DNA from 2 places in the Allobosea sp. 29B genome. Region 1 is predicted to be linked to the other one. Evidence: riboswitches for the same ligand, from Rfam matches in the RefSeq annotation. Region 1 holds a riboswitch; the other holds the start of a gene.

Evidence for each region. A riboswitch is a leader RNA that binds a small molecule or an ion and turns the genes downstream of it on or off. The one in region 1 is predicted to bind thiamine pyrophosphate.
Region 2: linked by a shared signal. The riboswitch ahead of GV161_RS28625 (ABC transporter permease) and the one ahead of thiC (phosphomethylpyrimidine synthase ThiC) in region 1 are both predicted to bind thiamine pyrophosphate.

Annotation. Positions count from the first base shown of each region.
Region 1 is NZ_LR733817.1:2,457,582-2,464,843, reverse strand. Features, by position in the region: gene GV161_RS12065 (thiazole synthase) at 1-24, opposite strand, end outside; gene thiS (sulfur carrier protein ThiS) at 29-226, opposite strand; gene thiO (glycine oxidase ThiO) at 195-1,196, opposite strand; gene thiC (phosphomethylpyrimidine synthase ThiC) at 1,202-3,079, opposite strand; TPP riboswitch at 3,158-3,262, opposite strand; gene GV161_RS12045 (hypothetical protein) at 3,366-3,566, opposite strand; gene GV161_RS12040 (hypothetical protein) at 3,634-3,951, opposite strand; gene GV161_RS31140 (OmpA family protein) at 4,050-5,486, opposite strand; gene GV161_RS12030 (polysaccharide deacetylase) at 6,573-7,262, opposite strand, start outside.
Region 2 is NZ_LR733817.1:5,890,149-5,897,410, reverse strand. Features, by position in the region: gene GV161_RS28640 (NIPSNAP family protein) at 156-482, opposite strand; gene GV161_RS28635 (MFS transporter) at 590-1,813, opposite strand; gene GV161_RS28630 (ABC transporter substrate-binding protein) at 1,991-2,950, opposite strand; gene GV161_RS28625 (ABC transporter permease) at 2,995-3,750, opposite strand; TPP riboswitch at 3,837-3,933, opposite strand; gene GV161_RS28620 (TenA family protein) at 3,994-4,641, opposite strand; gene GV161_RS28615 (hypothetical protein) at 4,732-5,913, opposite strand; gene GV161_RS28610 (VanZ family protein) at 6,162-6,533, opposite strand; tRNA gene GV161_RS28605 (tRNA-Asn) at 6,649-6,723, opposite strand; tRNA gene GV161_RS28600 (tRNA-Cys) at 6,915-6,988, shown strand; gene GV161_RS28595 (hypothetical protein) at 7,074-7,262, opposite strand, start outside.

The DNA of each region.
Region 1 (7,262 bases):
CGGGGTGAAGCCGTAGAACTCCATCGCCTCAGCCTCCCTGCATCGGTGCGAGGATTTCGAGCCGGTCGCCGTCCGCAAGGACCATCTGCGCACGTGCGCCGGCGGGCACGAAAGCCTCGTTCAGGGCCGTGGCGACGACGGCGCCGGCATAGCCCAGCTCGGCCAGCGCCTCGGCCAGAACGCGGGCAGCGATCTCATGCGTGTCGCCGTTGACAATGATGCGCATCGGACAACTCCCTGGATGCGAGGAGACGATCAGCCACCTGCCCGGCCAAGGCCGGCGAGAGCAGGAAGCCGTGGCGGAACAGGCCGTTGAAGCGCAGGACCCGGCCATCCTCGACGATACGCGGCAGGTTGTCGGGAAAGGCCGGGCGGACATCGGCGCGCAATTCGACGATCTCGGCCTCACCGAAGGCCGGATGCAGCGCATAGGCGGCGCTGAGCAATTCGATCGCCGAACGGGCACTGACACGGCGACGATCATCGCTCTCGATCATCGTCGCGCCGATCATGAAATGCCCGTCGGCGCGCGGCACGACATAGAGCGGAATGCGCGGATGCAGGAGACGGACCGGACGGCTCAGCCTGATCTCATCGGTGCGCAGCACCAGCATCTCGCCACGCACGCCGCGCAACCCGTCGATCCGGTCGCGAGCGGAAAGACCACGGCAATCGACGATGCGGTCGGCATCGAGCGCCGTCTCGTCGACTGCGACGCCGTAATGGATCGGCACGCCCGCTGCCTGCAGCGCCTCGGCCAGCGACGCCATGGCCAAGCGCGGGTCGAGATGAGCCTCCTGCGCGAAGAACAGCCCCTGCCGGAAGCGGCCGGCGAGATCGGGCTCCAGAGCGGCGACGCCGTCGCCATCGAGCCGTTCGTATCCGGACGTTCGCGCCGCGAAACGCGTCAGTTCGCCGGCATCGCGCGCCGGGGCAAGCACGAGCGTACCATGCGTGACCGTTCCGGGATAATGGCGCGGCCACCAGTCGAGCGCCTGCCGGCCCAGTGTGACGACCGCCTCTTCGGCGCTCTCGCGCTCGCACCAGGGCGCCAGCATGCCGCCGGCCGCCCAGGAACAGGCCTGCTCGCCAAGGGCGGCGCTGCGTTCGAACAGTTCGACCACGACGCCCCGCTCGGCCAGCTCGAGCGCCGTCACGAGGCCGGCGACGCCGGCCCCGATCACAGCGACGCGCATGGTCCCTACTCCGCCGCCGGCAGATAGAGGTTGCCGCCCTTCTTCAGGAACTCCTCCGACTTCTCAGCCATGCCCTGTGAGGCCATCGCTTCGAGGGCTGCCCGCTCATTGTCGCCCATTGCCAGCACCTCGGCGCGCAGGTCCTGGGTGATCTTCATCGAGCAGAATTTGGGACCGCACATCGAACAGAAATGCGCGACCTTGTGGGCGTCCTTCGGCAAGGTCTCGTCGTGGAAGGCGCGCGCTGTATCGGGATCAAGCGCCAGGTTGAACTGGTCCTCCCAGCGGAAATCGAACCTTGCCCGCGAGACCGCGTCGTCGCGGATCTTCGCGGCCGGATGACCCTTGGCGAGGTCGGCGGCATGGGCGGCGATCCGGTAGGTGATGACGCCGGTCTTGACGTCGTCGCGATCAGGCAGGCCGAGATGCTCCTTCGGCGTGACGTAGCAGAGCATGGCGCAACCGAACCAGCCGATCATCGCCGCGCCGATGCCGGAGGTGATGTGGTCATAGCCCGGCGCGATATCGGTGGTCAGCGGTCCGAGCGTGTAGAACGGGGCTTCGCCGCATTCGCGCAGCTGCTTGTCCATGTTCTCCTTGATCTTGTGCATCGGCACGTGGCCGGGGCCCTCGATCATCACCTGGCAGCCCTTGTCCCAGGCGACCTTGGTCAGCTCGCCCAGCGTCTCCAGCTCAGCGAACTGGGCTCGGTCATTGGCGTCGGCGATCGAGCCCGGACGCAGGCCGTCGCCGAGCGAGAAGGAGACGTCGTAGCGCCGCATGATCTCGCAGATCTCGTCGAAGCGCTCGTAGAGGAAGCTCTCCTTGTGATGCGCAAGGCACCAGCGCGCCATGATCGAGCCGCCGCGCGAGACGATGCCGGTGACCCGGCTGGCGGTCAGTGGCACGTAGGGAAGACGCACGCCGGCATGGATGGTGAAATAGTCGACGCCCTGCTCGGCCTGCTCGATCAGCGTATCCTTGAACACCTCCCAATCGAGCTTGATCGGATCGCCGCCGACCTTCTCCAGCGCCTGGTAGATCGGCACCGTGCCGATCGGCACTGGCGAGTTGCGCAGGATCCAGGAGCGGATGTTGTGGATGTTGCGGCCGGTCGAGAGGTCCATCACCGTGTCGGCGCCCCAGCGGATCGCCCAGACCAGCTTCTCGACTTCCTCGGCGGCGCCGGAGGTCACGGCCGAATTGCCGATATTGGCGTTGATCTTGACCAGGAAATTGCGGCCGATCGCCATCGGCTCGAGTTCGGGATGGTTGATGTTCGCGGGGATGATGGCGCGGCCGCGGGCGATCTCGTCGCGGACAAATTCGGGGGTGACGAACTCGGGAACCGAGGCGCCGAAGCTCTCGCCGTCGGCATGGCGCTCCCTGGCGCCTTCCAGCATGGCGGCGCGGCCGAGATTCTCGCGATGGGCGACATAGATCATCTCGGGCGTGATGATGCCGGCCTTGGCGAACTCGTACTGGGTCGCCATCTGGCCGGACCCGGCCTCAAGGATCGGGCGCTCAGCCGGGCAGGCGGGAACGAGCTGCGCTTCGCTGATATGGCCGTTGTCGGCGGCGGTGACGGCACGTCCCGCAACCGTGTCGAAGCCGCGGGCATCGAGCCAGGCACGGCGCGGCTGCACCAGGCCGGCGTTGAGATCGATCTTCGCGTCAGTCTCGGTATAGGGCCCGGATGGATCGTAGATGCGAACTGGCGGCTCGGCGTCGGTGGTCAGCACGACCTCGCGGAAGGGCACGCGCATGTCGGGATGCTCGGGCGCGGCGACATAGATCTTGCGCGAGCCGATGATCGGGCCGGTGGTCACCGTCTGCGGTGCGGCCTTGACGCTGTTCTTCTGCGGCTTGGTATGGGCGTTCATCTTAGGATCTCCTCCCTCTCAGGTTCAGGAGATCCGGGGCGCCTGACGGTCCAGTCGCTGTCTGCGGAATGCACTTGTGGCGCAGCCGCGTTCCAGTCCCTCCGCCGGTATGACCCGGATCAGGTTCGATGGGTTCGGCCGTCTGGCCATCTCAGCTCTTATCGAGCACCCCTCGGAACGAGGCGGAGGTTAGAACCGTCGTGATCTGCGCGCAACTGGCAAAGGACCACGGCTTTGCGCTGCGCGGCCATGCGCGGCGAGCATTACACGCGGAGACGTCGGAAAATCAGGCGGTGATGTCGAGGTTGCCGCCCTGGCCGGCGGGAAGCGTGGCCTGCTGCTGCTCGGACGCCTGCTGCAGCATGGCAACCAGCGCCTGATCGGAATCGGCGTTCTGCTTGACCATTTCCAGCTGCAGCGCCTGCTGCGTTGCAGCCGACTTCATGCTGATCAGGCTCTGGGCGATCGCGACCGACATCTCGCTCATGACATGACTCCTCGCCGCCACCATAGGTAGCGAGCCTTACTCGAATCTAAACCCGAAGCGGCGGGCTCTAACGAGTCGGCGCGATGATCGACGGCACCGGCTTCGGCATCGGTATCTTGCGGTTCGGCTCAGGCGGACCGGAGCGGTCACGAGCCAGCTGCTCGCGCTCGCGCCGCGCCTCGACGCGATCGGAGCGCGGCTCGAGCTTCTGCACCTCACCCGCATTCGGCGTCATCGGCACACCAGGTGCACGCTGCTGGCGTGGTGTTTGCGGCGAATCGGACTGAGCAGCAGCAGCTTCCGCCGCCAGCAACCCTATGGCGATCAATCCGAGCAGGACCCATGAGTTTTTGCGCATGGCATTCCTCCAGTCAGGCAGGCGCAAGGCAAGCCTCCCCGCTAGAAGAACAGGGGCGGCCGGCGATTGTTCCGGCCGCCCCTCGATAAAGGTGCGAAGCAGCCCGCGAGCTGCTTCGGTTGATGTCACTGCTGGTTCTGGCCGGTGAGCAGCGGCGTGATCCGGCGCAGCGTCACGCGCCGGTTCTCACGCGAATCGCCCTGGGTCTGAACCTTGAGGTACTGCTCGCCATAGCCCTGCGTCGTCAGGTTCTCGGCCGGGATGCCGAAATCGCGGGTCAGGATTTCCGCGACCGACTGCGCCCGCCGATCGGACAGCGAGATGTTGTCGACATCGGCGCCGACCGCGTCGGTATGGCCCTCGACCATGAAGACCTCGTTCGGCGCGCGCTCGACCGCCTGGCGCACTGCCTGTGCGATCACCCTGAGGCGCCCCGCCTGGTCGGGTGTGACCGTCCAGGAGCCGGAGTCGAAGTTGATCGTGTCGATGTCGACGCTGCGCATATGGGCGCGCAGATCAGGCGAGTAGCGGACCTCGTCGAGCGTATAGCGGCGCGGCACCGGGGCGACCGGCGGCGCGGTGATCGTCTCGTAGATCAGCCGCTCGTCGGCACGCTCGGCGTCGACGATATAGCGCTCGCGCGGGATGCGCAGCGGCGGCGGCGGCAACTCGACCACCTCCTCGGCGAAGCGGGCCTGCGGCCCGTCGCGGCGGACATTGTCGATGATGACGAATTCGCCACCGTCGCGCTCGCGCCGCGAGCGGCGGATCAGCCGGCCCTCGGCATCGGTCACCGTGACGATCTGCGTACCGTCTGGACGATCATAGACCGTGACCGTCTCCTCGCCGCGGCGCTCGCTGCGGGTATCGAGGCCGAGATCGCGGAAGCGCTGGGTCTCGTCGCGCCGGATGATCACGCGGTCGTCGTCACCGCGGATGATCGTCCGCCCCGGCTCCCGGATGATGGTGACGTCGCCCTCGCGGCGCTCCTCGCGCCGGCTGCGGATGTCGTCGAGCCGGCTCGCGCCCTGCGTCGCCATGATGCCGCCGATCGCTGCAGCGCCGAGACCGATCGCGGCCGCGCCACCAAGGCCGATGCCGCCGCGGCGACCCTGGCGGTCAGGCGCGGGCTGACCCGGCACGCCGGGCTGCGGCTGAGCCTGTCCGGGCGCGACGCCCGGCTGCGACAGAGCTCCGGGCTGCTGACCGGGGACCGGCGCGGTTTGCGACGGCGCGGTACCGGGTTGCGACAGGGCGCCCGGCGCGCGGCCGGCGTTCGGAGCGGGAGCAGGCTGGCCGGTCGCAGGCTGACCGGCGCCGAGAGCACCTTGGCCGGGTGCGGGCTGCGCGGGCGCAGGCTGCGTGGGCGCCGCCTGTCCCGGTGCGGTCTGGCCGGGCTGGCGGCTGAGACCGGAGGGTTGCTGCGGCTGGGCCGGCGCCGGCTGCGATGGAGCCGTGCCGGGTTGCGACAAGGCTCCGGGCGCGCGCCCGGCGTTCGGTGCTGTCGCCGGCTGGCCGGGTGCGGGCTGGCTCGGCGCCGCCTGCCCTGGCTGACGGCTCAAGCCCGGCTGCTGTTGCGACGGAGCCGGCTGGGACGGAGGCGTGCCCGGCTGCGACAGTGCGCCCGGCGCGCGGCCCGCCGGCGGGGCGGCGGAAGGCTGACCGTTCAAGCTCGGCCGCTGCTGCGATGGCGTCGGCTGGGACGGCGCCGTACCAGGCTGCGATAGGGCACCCGGTGCGCGACCACCGCCCGGCGGTGTGGAGGGTTGGCCGGGCTGCGTTTGGCCGCTGCTGCCCGGAGCGGCCTGCCCCGGCGCGGGGCGGGACGGCGATGAAGGAGCGGTGGCGGGCGGCTGTCCCGGTGCCGTCTGCGCAGGCGCCTGACGGCGCTGGCCGGTGTCGCCAGATGGCGCTCCCGAAGCATTGGGCTGGACCGGCGGCGCACTCGGCCGAGCGGGCGAGGCTGGCGGGGCGATCTGGCCTGGAGCCGGACGATGCGGCTCGCTCGGCGCTGCGGACGGAGCACGCGGCGCCCCTTGCGGCGCGGAAGGCGCGATCTGTCCCGGCGCGGCGCCGGCAGGCGGCGCCGGACGGCGCGGCTGCTCTGGCTCGGCCCGATTGGCGGGAGGCGCGGCCTGCGGTGCGGAGGGTGGGCGCGGTGCGCTCGGGGCCGCTCCGGCCGGACGCTCGGGGGCGGCTGGGCGAGCAGCTGGGGGCTGGCCCGGTGCAGGGCGGGCGCCGGGACGTTCCTGGCCACCTGGAGCAGGGCGCTCCTGCCCGCCCGGCCGCTGGCGGCGCGGATCGGGCTTGTCGTCGTCACCCGACTGCGCCTGCGCAAGCTGGAGCGATGGAGCGGCGAAACTGCCCTGCGACAAGACGATGGCGGGGATGAGGGTGCCGATCAGGAGCAGGTTTTTCGTGCGCGTCATGACATCCGTTTCCAGTTGTTCTTCCGGAGATGAACGCCCCCGCGCCCTGAATTCCGAATGAACCGAAAACGGCCGAAATCGGGCACGGTTCCCGAAGAGCCGGATCCGATCAGGTTGAATCAACCTGATCGGATCCGGCTCTCGCTTGGAGTCAGAGACCGTTTTGCCGATCGGCTTGCTGTGCTAGCCCAGCGGCACCCGGCCGATATTTTGCGTATGTCAGAGCCCAGCCTGCGCCTTCACATAGGCCGCGATCTCGGCATGCGTGGCGAACCAGACATCGCCCTTGGCCTTGGCGTGGCGCACCAGCTCCTCGAGGAGCCAGAAGCGCGAACGGTAGGTGATGATGTGCGGGTGCATGGTCAGAAGGAAGAGCCCGCCTTCGGCGTAAGCACCGTCGAATTCGCGCTTGAAGATGTCGAACACCACCTCGGGTGAGGTGTAGGGCCGCAGCGCCTGGAAGCGGTTCATGTTGAAATAGACCGCGTCGTCGCGAATCCACTCGACCGGGAGCTCGACCATGCCGGTCGGCTCACCCTTCTCGACCAGCTCGTAGGGATCGTCATCGGCGAAGAGCGACGAATCGTAGATCAGTCCGAGCTCGCGCTCGATGGCGAGCGTCACCTCGGAGAAATCCCAGGACGGCGTGCGCATGCCGACCGGCCTGACTCCGGTGATCTTCTCCAGCGTATCGGCCGAGCGCAGGTGCAGCTCGCGCTCCGCCTCGGGCGGCACAGCGGTATTGACCTCGTGGATCCAGCCATGGAGGCCGATCTCATGGCCTTCCGCGATGACGCGGCGCTGTTCGTCGGGATAGAGCAGCGCCGTCACTGCTGGCACGAAGAAGCTCGCCTTGATCTCCTCGCGCGCCAGCATGGAGAGGATGCGCGGCATGCCGGCGCGATTGCC
Region 2 (7,262 bases), 3.4 Mb from region 1:
GCGCGGCGGGATACTACAAGCCCGACTGGCCTCGGCGACGAACTCCGGACCGTTGCCACAGCTGCATAACCGCAAGGGCTTCAACTCACCTGACAGCAAGGGCGACATCGCCCTTGCTGCTTTTGTCCTGGCACAGGCGATCGTCTGCCCGGCGCTTACTTGACCGCGGAGAAGGCCGTCGGCGCCAGAATCTGGCTGACGATGTTGCCAACGATCTGGCCGTCCGCTTCGCTCTTGATGCGCGCCTCGACCCAGTCCGGGTCGGTCGCGAACGCCGTCCATTTCGTCTCGCGCTCGGCGAGCGATTCCCAGGCCAGGAAATAGGTCAGGTCCTGATTGGACTCCCCGATCAGCGTGGTGAAGAATCCGGCTTGCCGGATGCCGTGCTTGTCCCACAGCTTCAGTGTGGCCTTCTCAAAGCGGTCGAGCAAAGCCGGAAGCCGGCCAGGCAAGCAGCGATACACGCGCATTTCGTAGATCATTGAAAATCACGTCCTATTGTCGTTCTTGCAGCAGGCAATTTGCCGCAAGGATGGCCTGCCCCGATTGAGTGACCCGACCCCGGTCCTGCTGGCGGCGGTAGCGAATCCTACCCCCGCCGGTGCTCGACCTTCGGCAGGAACCAGGCGAGCAGCCCGATCGCCGGCAGGAAGGCGCAGATGCGGTAGACCGCCTCGATGCCGATCCAGTCGGCGACCTCGCCGAGGATCGCCGCCGCGAGCCCGCCGAGGCCAAAGGAGAGGCCGTAGAACAGCCCGCCGATCAGGCCGATCCGGCCCGGCATCAATTCCATCGCGTAGATCAGGATCGCGGCGAAGGAGCTCGCCATGATCAGGTTGATCACCACCGTCAGCACGCCGGTCCAGAACAGGTCGGCGAAGGGCAGCATCAGCGAGAAGGGCAGGGCGCCGAGGATCGAGAACCAGAGGATGCGGTTGCGGCCGACCCGGTCGCCGATGATGCCGCCGGCGAGCGCGCCGACGGCCGCTGCGGCGAGGAAGAGGAACAGCATCAGCTGCGAGCCCTGCACGGAGACGCCGAACTTCCCGATCAGGTAGAAGGTGTAATAGGAGCTGAAGCTCGACGAATAGGCGTTCTTCGAGAACAGCAGGATCACCAGGATGGTGATCGCGAAGACGATCTGGCCCTTCGAATGTGCGGGGGTGGCGGGCGCGGCCGCCGCGACCTTCGCGGGTTTCGCCGCGGCGGCGGCAGCGGCCGCCTTGCTCAGCTCGGCATAGCGGCGCGCCGTCCAGACCATCAGGACCATGGCGAGCAGGGCTGCGGCCGAGAACCAGGCGACGCTGGTCTGGCCGCGCGGCACGATGATGAAGGCGGCAAGCAGCGGGCCGAGCGCGCCGCCGCTCTGGCCGCCGACCTGGAAGATGCCCTGCGCCAGCCCCTGCTGGCCGCCCGAGGCGTTGCGGGCCATCCGGGTCGCCTCGGGATGGAAGATCGAGGAGCCCAGCCCGACGCAGGCCGCCGAGATCAGCAGCAGCGCATAGCTGCCGGCATAGGCGAGGCCGATCAACCCGGTCAGAGTGCAGCCCATGCCGACGACCATCGAATAGGGCATCGGGTTCTTGTCGGTGTAGTGGCCGACGACCGGCTGCAGCAGCGAGGCAGTGATCTGGAAAGTCAGCGTGATCAGGCCGATCTGGCCGAAATCGAGCGCATAGGCCGTCTTGATGATCGGGTAGATCGCCGGGATCAGCGACTGGATCATGTCGTTGAGCAGATGCGTCGCGCTGAGCACGAACAGCACCGGCAGGTCGGCGCGGCGGGTCTGGGCGATCGGCTGGCTGGCGTTCATGCGGCTGATGTCACCGGAGGCAGCCCGGAGGGCGGGCGAGGGCCCGCTGGATAGCTGCAAAGTCGGCTCATAGCATCGCGATCGGCGAAGAACCCAGAGCAAACAGCACAGGGCCGCCCTGATGTGGACGCGGGATGGGGGCGGCGGCTGGTGAAGCTGCTGCCGCCTATCCACCGGCTACTTCACCTCGCCGGCGATCTCGGCGAGCGCCGGCGCCTTCTGGATCAGGCCGCGCTCGACGAGGAAGGCGCCGAAGCGCTCGTAGCGGCCTTGGTCGAGAGCGCGCGGGCGCTTGGCGAAGCGCGGCAGCGTGTCGGTCCAGGCCTGGCGGTTGAGGGCGTCATCGAGATCGGGATGGGCGGCGATGAAGAGCTTCCAGGCCTCCTGCGGGTGGTTGGTGAGGTAAAGCGCCGCCTTCTCGATCGCGTCGAGGAAGCGCGGCAGGCGGCTGTCGTTGAGCCCGTCGCGGCGGGCGATCAGGATCAATTCGTCATAGGCGGGAACGCCGTGCTCCTCGGGATAGAAGGCCGTGCCGGGATGGCCTTCTAGCTTGAGCTGGGTCAGCTCGAAATTGCGGTAGCCGCCAATGGTGGCGTCGACCTTGCCGCCGATCAGCGCGGCCGAGAGCGCGAAGTTGACGTTGACGAGCTTGACGTCGTCGAGCTTGAGGCCGGCCTTGGCCAGCATCTGGCCGAGCAAAGTGGTCTCGGTGCCCGAGACGGCGTAGCCGATCGTCTTGCCCTTGAGATCGGCGAGCGACTTGATCGGCCCATCGGCCTTGACGATGACGCTGTTGAGCGGGGTCTCGACCAGTGTGCCGACGCGGACGATCGGGATGCCGGCGGCGTGGTCGAGATAGAGATTGGGCTGGTAGTGGATGCCGATGTCAGCCTGCCCGGCGGCGACGAGGCGCGGCACGGCCGAGGGGTCGGAGGGCGGCACCATGGTGACCTCGAGCCCTGCTTCCTTGAACAGGCCGAGCTGCTGCGCGACGACCAGCGGCGCGTGATCAGGGTTGACGAACCATTCGAGCATCACGGTCAGCTTGTCGGCGGCGCGGGCCGGGCTGGCGAGGCCGGCAGCCAAAGCGAGGCCCGTGGCGAGCAGAGCGCGTCTGGAGAGGGCGCGGAGGGTCATCAGGCGAAATCCTTCTGCGTGATCGGCTTGAGGAGGGGGCGGCGTCACGGCTCGCTCGTCCAGGGCAGCAGGCGCGGGCCGAGCGCATCGACGAGATGGCGCAGGACGAGGCTGAGCACGGCGAGCACGGTCATCGCGGCGAAGACCGTGTCGGTCTGCATGCGGGCATTGGCCTGGACCATGACGAAGCCGAGCCCGGCGGAGGCACCAACCCATTCGCCGATTACCGCGCCGAGCGGTGCCAGCGGAGCTGCGACCCGCAGGCCGGTGAGCAGGCTCGGCATGGCGAGGGGCAGGCGGACATAACGCAGCGTCTGCCAATGCGTCGCCGATGTCAGCGCGGTGGCGTCGATCAGTTCGGGATCGGTCCGGCGCAGGCCGTCGGTAAAGGCGGAGGCGACCGGGAAGAAGATGATGATCGTCGCCATGATCACCTTCGAGCCCATGCCGAAGCCGAACCAGACGACCAGAAGCGGTGCGATGACGAAGACCGGGAAGGACTGGAGCACGAGCAGGACCGGCCAGAGCAGGCGCCCGAGCCGCGGCAGCGCCACGATGGCGAGCGCCGTCAGCGCTCCGAACAGCGAGCCGAGCACGAAGCCAAGCGCCATCTCCGCGATGGTGGTCAGACTGTGGCCAAAGAGAAAGCCGGGCTGGCGCTGGAAGGCCAGCGCCACGTCGAGCGGCGAGGGCAGGATGTAGCGCGGCGGCTGGAACAGCCAGATCGCCCCCTGCCAGGCCAGCAGGAGGACGAGGATGGTGCGCAAGGCAGGGGCGAGCGCGGTCATCACCGGCTTCATGCCGGCAGCCGGGTTCCGTTCTGTCGCGTCCTGCGTCGTCAAGGTCCGCCTTTCCGGTGGAAGGCGGGCACGGGGAAATGCTGGCGAGGCTGCCCCGAGCGACTCCCTCCGCCAGCATGATCTGGGTCAGGTTCGAAGGGTGCTTCTCAGCTCGCCTCGCGGCGAACGCCCCCGTCTCTCGACCGCCCTTGTGACAGAGCGGCTTGCGGCTGTCACGCCTGCCTCAGGCTAAGGCGGCGTCGGTCAGCCCTCGCCATCATAGGCCGAATCGAAGAACGCCTTCTCCAGCGCGACGGCGCGTAGGAAGAAGCCCCGGCTCGTTTCCGCCTCGCTTGGGCCGATGCGGTCGAGCTCCGCCCGCAGGAAGCCGACGAAATCGCGGAAATCGGGGTTGTCGTGCAGGGTGATCCATTCGGCATGGATGAAGTTCGCCGGCAGCGGCTGCGAGGCCTGCTGGGCCCAGTCGAGATAGAGCCATTCGGCCACAACCAGCACGGAGAGGGCAGCGGCATAGGAGCGCGTCGCGGCGGCCTCGCGCATCAGCGCCTTGAAGCCGGCGGTCGCCTTGCTGTCAGGCGGGGCAGACCGCTCCTGCGCGCTGACGCCGAGGGCCTCGAAGGCGCGCAGGAAATAGGTGTTCTCCTCGCCGCTGACCATGCCGATGAAGCGGCCGAAGCGGATGCGGGCCTCGAAGCTGTCGGCGCCGGCGAGCGCTGCGCCCAGGAGCGTCAGGAAGCTGTCGATGAAGCGATGGTCCTGGACGAGGTAGCGGACCATCACCGCATCGGACACCGTGCCGGCGAGCAGCTCGCGCACGAAGCGGTGGCCGGCGGATTGCGACCAGGCCGGCTGGCTGGCCTGGCGAAGAGTCTCGGTGAAGCGGGTGGTCATAAGGTCAGGCCTTTCGCTGATCGGCCCTCCCTAACAGGGCCGCCGCCGCGCGGGAATGCGCGGCGGCGGCATGTGTCGGCCGCGACAGCGCTACTTCAGCCGCGCGGCCACGATCTTCGCGAGCTCGCCGACGCGCGCCTTGGCCTGATCGTGCAGCGCCTGGTCGCGCTCGCCGCCGGAGACGCGGACATCGACCGTGGTCAGGCCTTTGCGGATATGGATGCGGTTCATGATGTCGAGCGCCGCCTCGTCGCCGAGCCCGTCGACCGGGGTCTTCGCCTCGGAGACCTTGATCGCGCTCAGGAACCAGCGCTTCGACAGCTCCTCGGTAGCGGCGACATTGCGGACGCTGACCTGGATCTGGTTCAGCTCGATCGTGCGCTTGCCGTCCTTCTCGACGGTGCGCTTGGCGTCGAACTGGCAGCCGATCGGGTTCGGCAGCGCTTCCTGCCGGTTCTCGCGGCTCTCATGGGTGATCTTGCCCATCAGCTTGCGCGGCTCGCTGACGCGCATCTCGGGGAAGGCGGCCTTGACCTCGGCCGGCGTCAGCAGGGCGCAGGCGTCCGGCCACTGATCGACCGGGGCGACAGAGGAGGGGCGGGTGTCCGCCGGCACCGTCACTGCGCTGTTGGCGGCAACCTGGGTCGGCGCGTCGACCATTCCGGTGCCGCCCTGCCAGCGCGCCGCCGCCTGTTTGGCCAAAGCGAGCGCATTCGGCGCGGTCTGCTCGGAATAGACATCGAGCGAGACCGAATAGATCAGGTCGTCCTTGCGGGTGCGGACCACCACGCTGGAGCTTGTCGTTTCCTGGAAGGCCTCGTCGCCGACGCCGGAAAGCGATTCGAGCTTGAGCGTGAGCTTGGGATCGCTCGCGACCTTCTCGCGCATCGTCTTGATCGAGGCGAAGGCCTGCGCCGGCGTCTCGCGGCCCTTGGCGACGCCGTCCCAGCGGATCACCGTGACCGAGGCGAAGCGGGCATGGTCGAGCTTCGAGGTCGGGCTCGGCAGCTTCACCGAGTACATGCAGCTCTCGGCATATTGCGGGCCGCGGCTGATCGGGCTCAGTGTCGGGCCCTTGGCGGTGATGGGGCGGCCGGGGAAAAGCGCCTCCAGATCGGCCTGCGGCAGCAGCCGGCAGGCGTCGGGAGCCTTGCCCGGTGTGGCAATCGGCTCGGTGGTGGCCGGCGCGGGCGTCGTCGTTGCGGTCTGGGCGAGGGCGGAGCCGGCGAGCGCCAGCAGCAGCGGGGGCAGGAGCACGGAACGGGCGAGCATCGGATCGGGTCTCCAGGGACGGGCGCGCCACGGTCGATCGCGGCTGCGCCGTTCAGGGAAGCGTCACGCTAGGGGCGATGGTGGCGCGATCATGGCACCGCTCAGGCCGCGATGATGATTGCTGACAAGGACTGTCAGCCGGGCGGACGAGCCGGCCGTAGCCATCCGCACGCCGATCAACCGATCGAATCGCCGGTCCCGGGGGCGCTCCTCTCGCGGGCCTGCCGCCGCGCGAGGAGCGCCGGGGATCAGTTCGGCCGGCGGGCGACGGCGAGGGTGGCGCGCTTCGACCAGAGCCGCTCGCATAGGCTCACGACGGCAAGCCCGCTGACGCCGCCCATGATCTTGACCAGCGCATCCAGCGCGCGGGCATGCCGGCTCGCCTCGAAATGCTGGGCGATCTCGAGGCCGGCGGCGCCGGCGACGATGCACAGGAGAATCGTACCCTTGCGCGCCGGGTAGGCGGTGGCGAGTGCGGCTGCGGCGACCAGATAGGCGATGAAGCGTTCGAGCTGCGGCCCCATATGCGCAAGATGCGGGCGCGCGCCGATCGGCGACAGCGTCGCGAACACGACGAGGGCGACGGCGCCCCAGCCGATCAGCGCAGCCCAGCGGCGCATGGAACGCTCGTCCCTGAAGAACCGCATCGCCGCCTTCTGCATCTGCCGTTGCACCATTCCGTCCCCGGAAAGCAGAAAGGGCCCAAGCGGTCATCGCTCAAGCCCTCGAAAATGCTGGCTCCCGGAGCAGGATTCGAACCTGCGACCAATCGATTAACAGTCGATTGCTCTACCGCTGAGCTATCCGGGATCGGTGGGCGGCGTATACCGACGCTGCCCGGAACACGCAACCCCTTTGCTGGCATCGAGGCGGAGAAAATCGTGGGCAGGCGATCTGCCCTATCGTCAATTCACATTGGCGCGAGAGTTTCGGTTGCGGCGCGCCGCGGCATGTGGTTATAGGCCCAGCCGTGGAGCGCGCCTTGGGCGACTCTACCGGATGGCCTCGTGGCGGAGTGGTTACGCAGAGGACTGCAAATCCTTGCACCCCGGTTCGATTCCGGGCGAGGCCTCCAAATTCTTCTTCCAGTGCCGATATCCCTGGAAACGCCCAGCGGGCTGGTCCGCGGCGGCGCTTCGGGCCGGGCGCGAGTCGGGCGATCAGCCCGAACGGCGTCGCCTGAAGCGTTCCAGCAACCCAAGGCACCAATGGGCGAAGCGCGCCATCGGCCGCTGCAGCGGCGGCACGTCGGCCGCCAGCAGCATCAGGCCGAGCGGCAGCATCCAGGCGCCGAGAACCGGCAGGAACGAGAACACGCCGCCGATCATCAGCGCGAGCCCCGCCGGAAT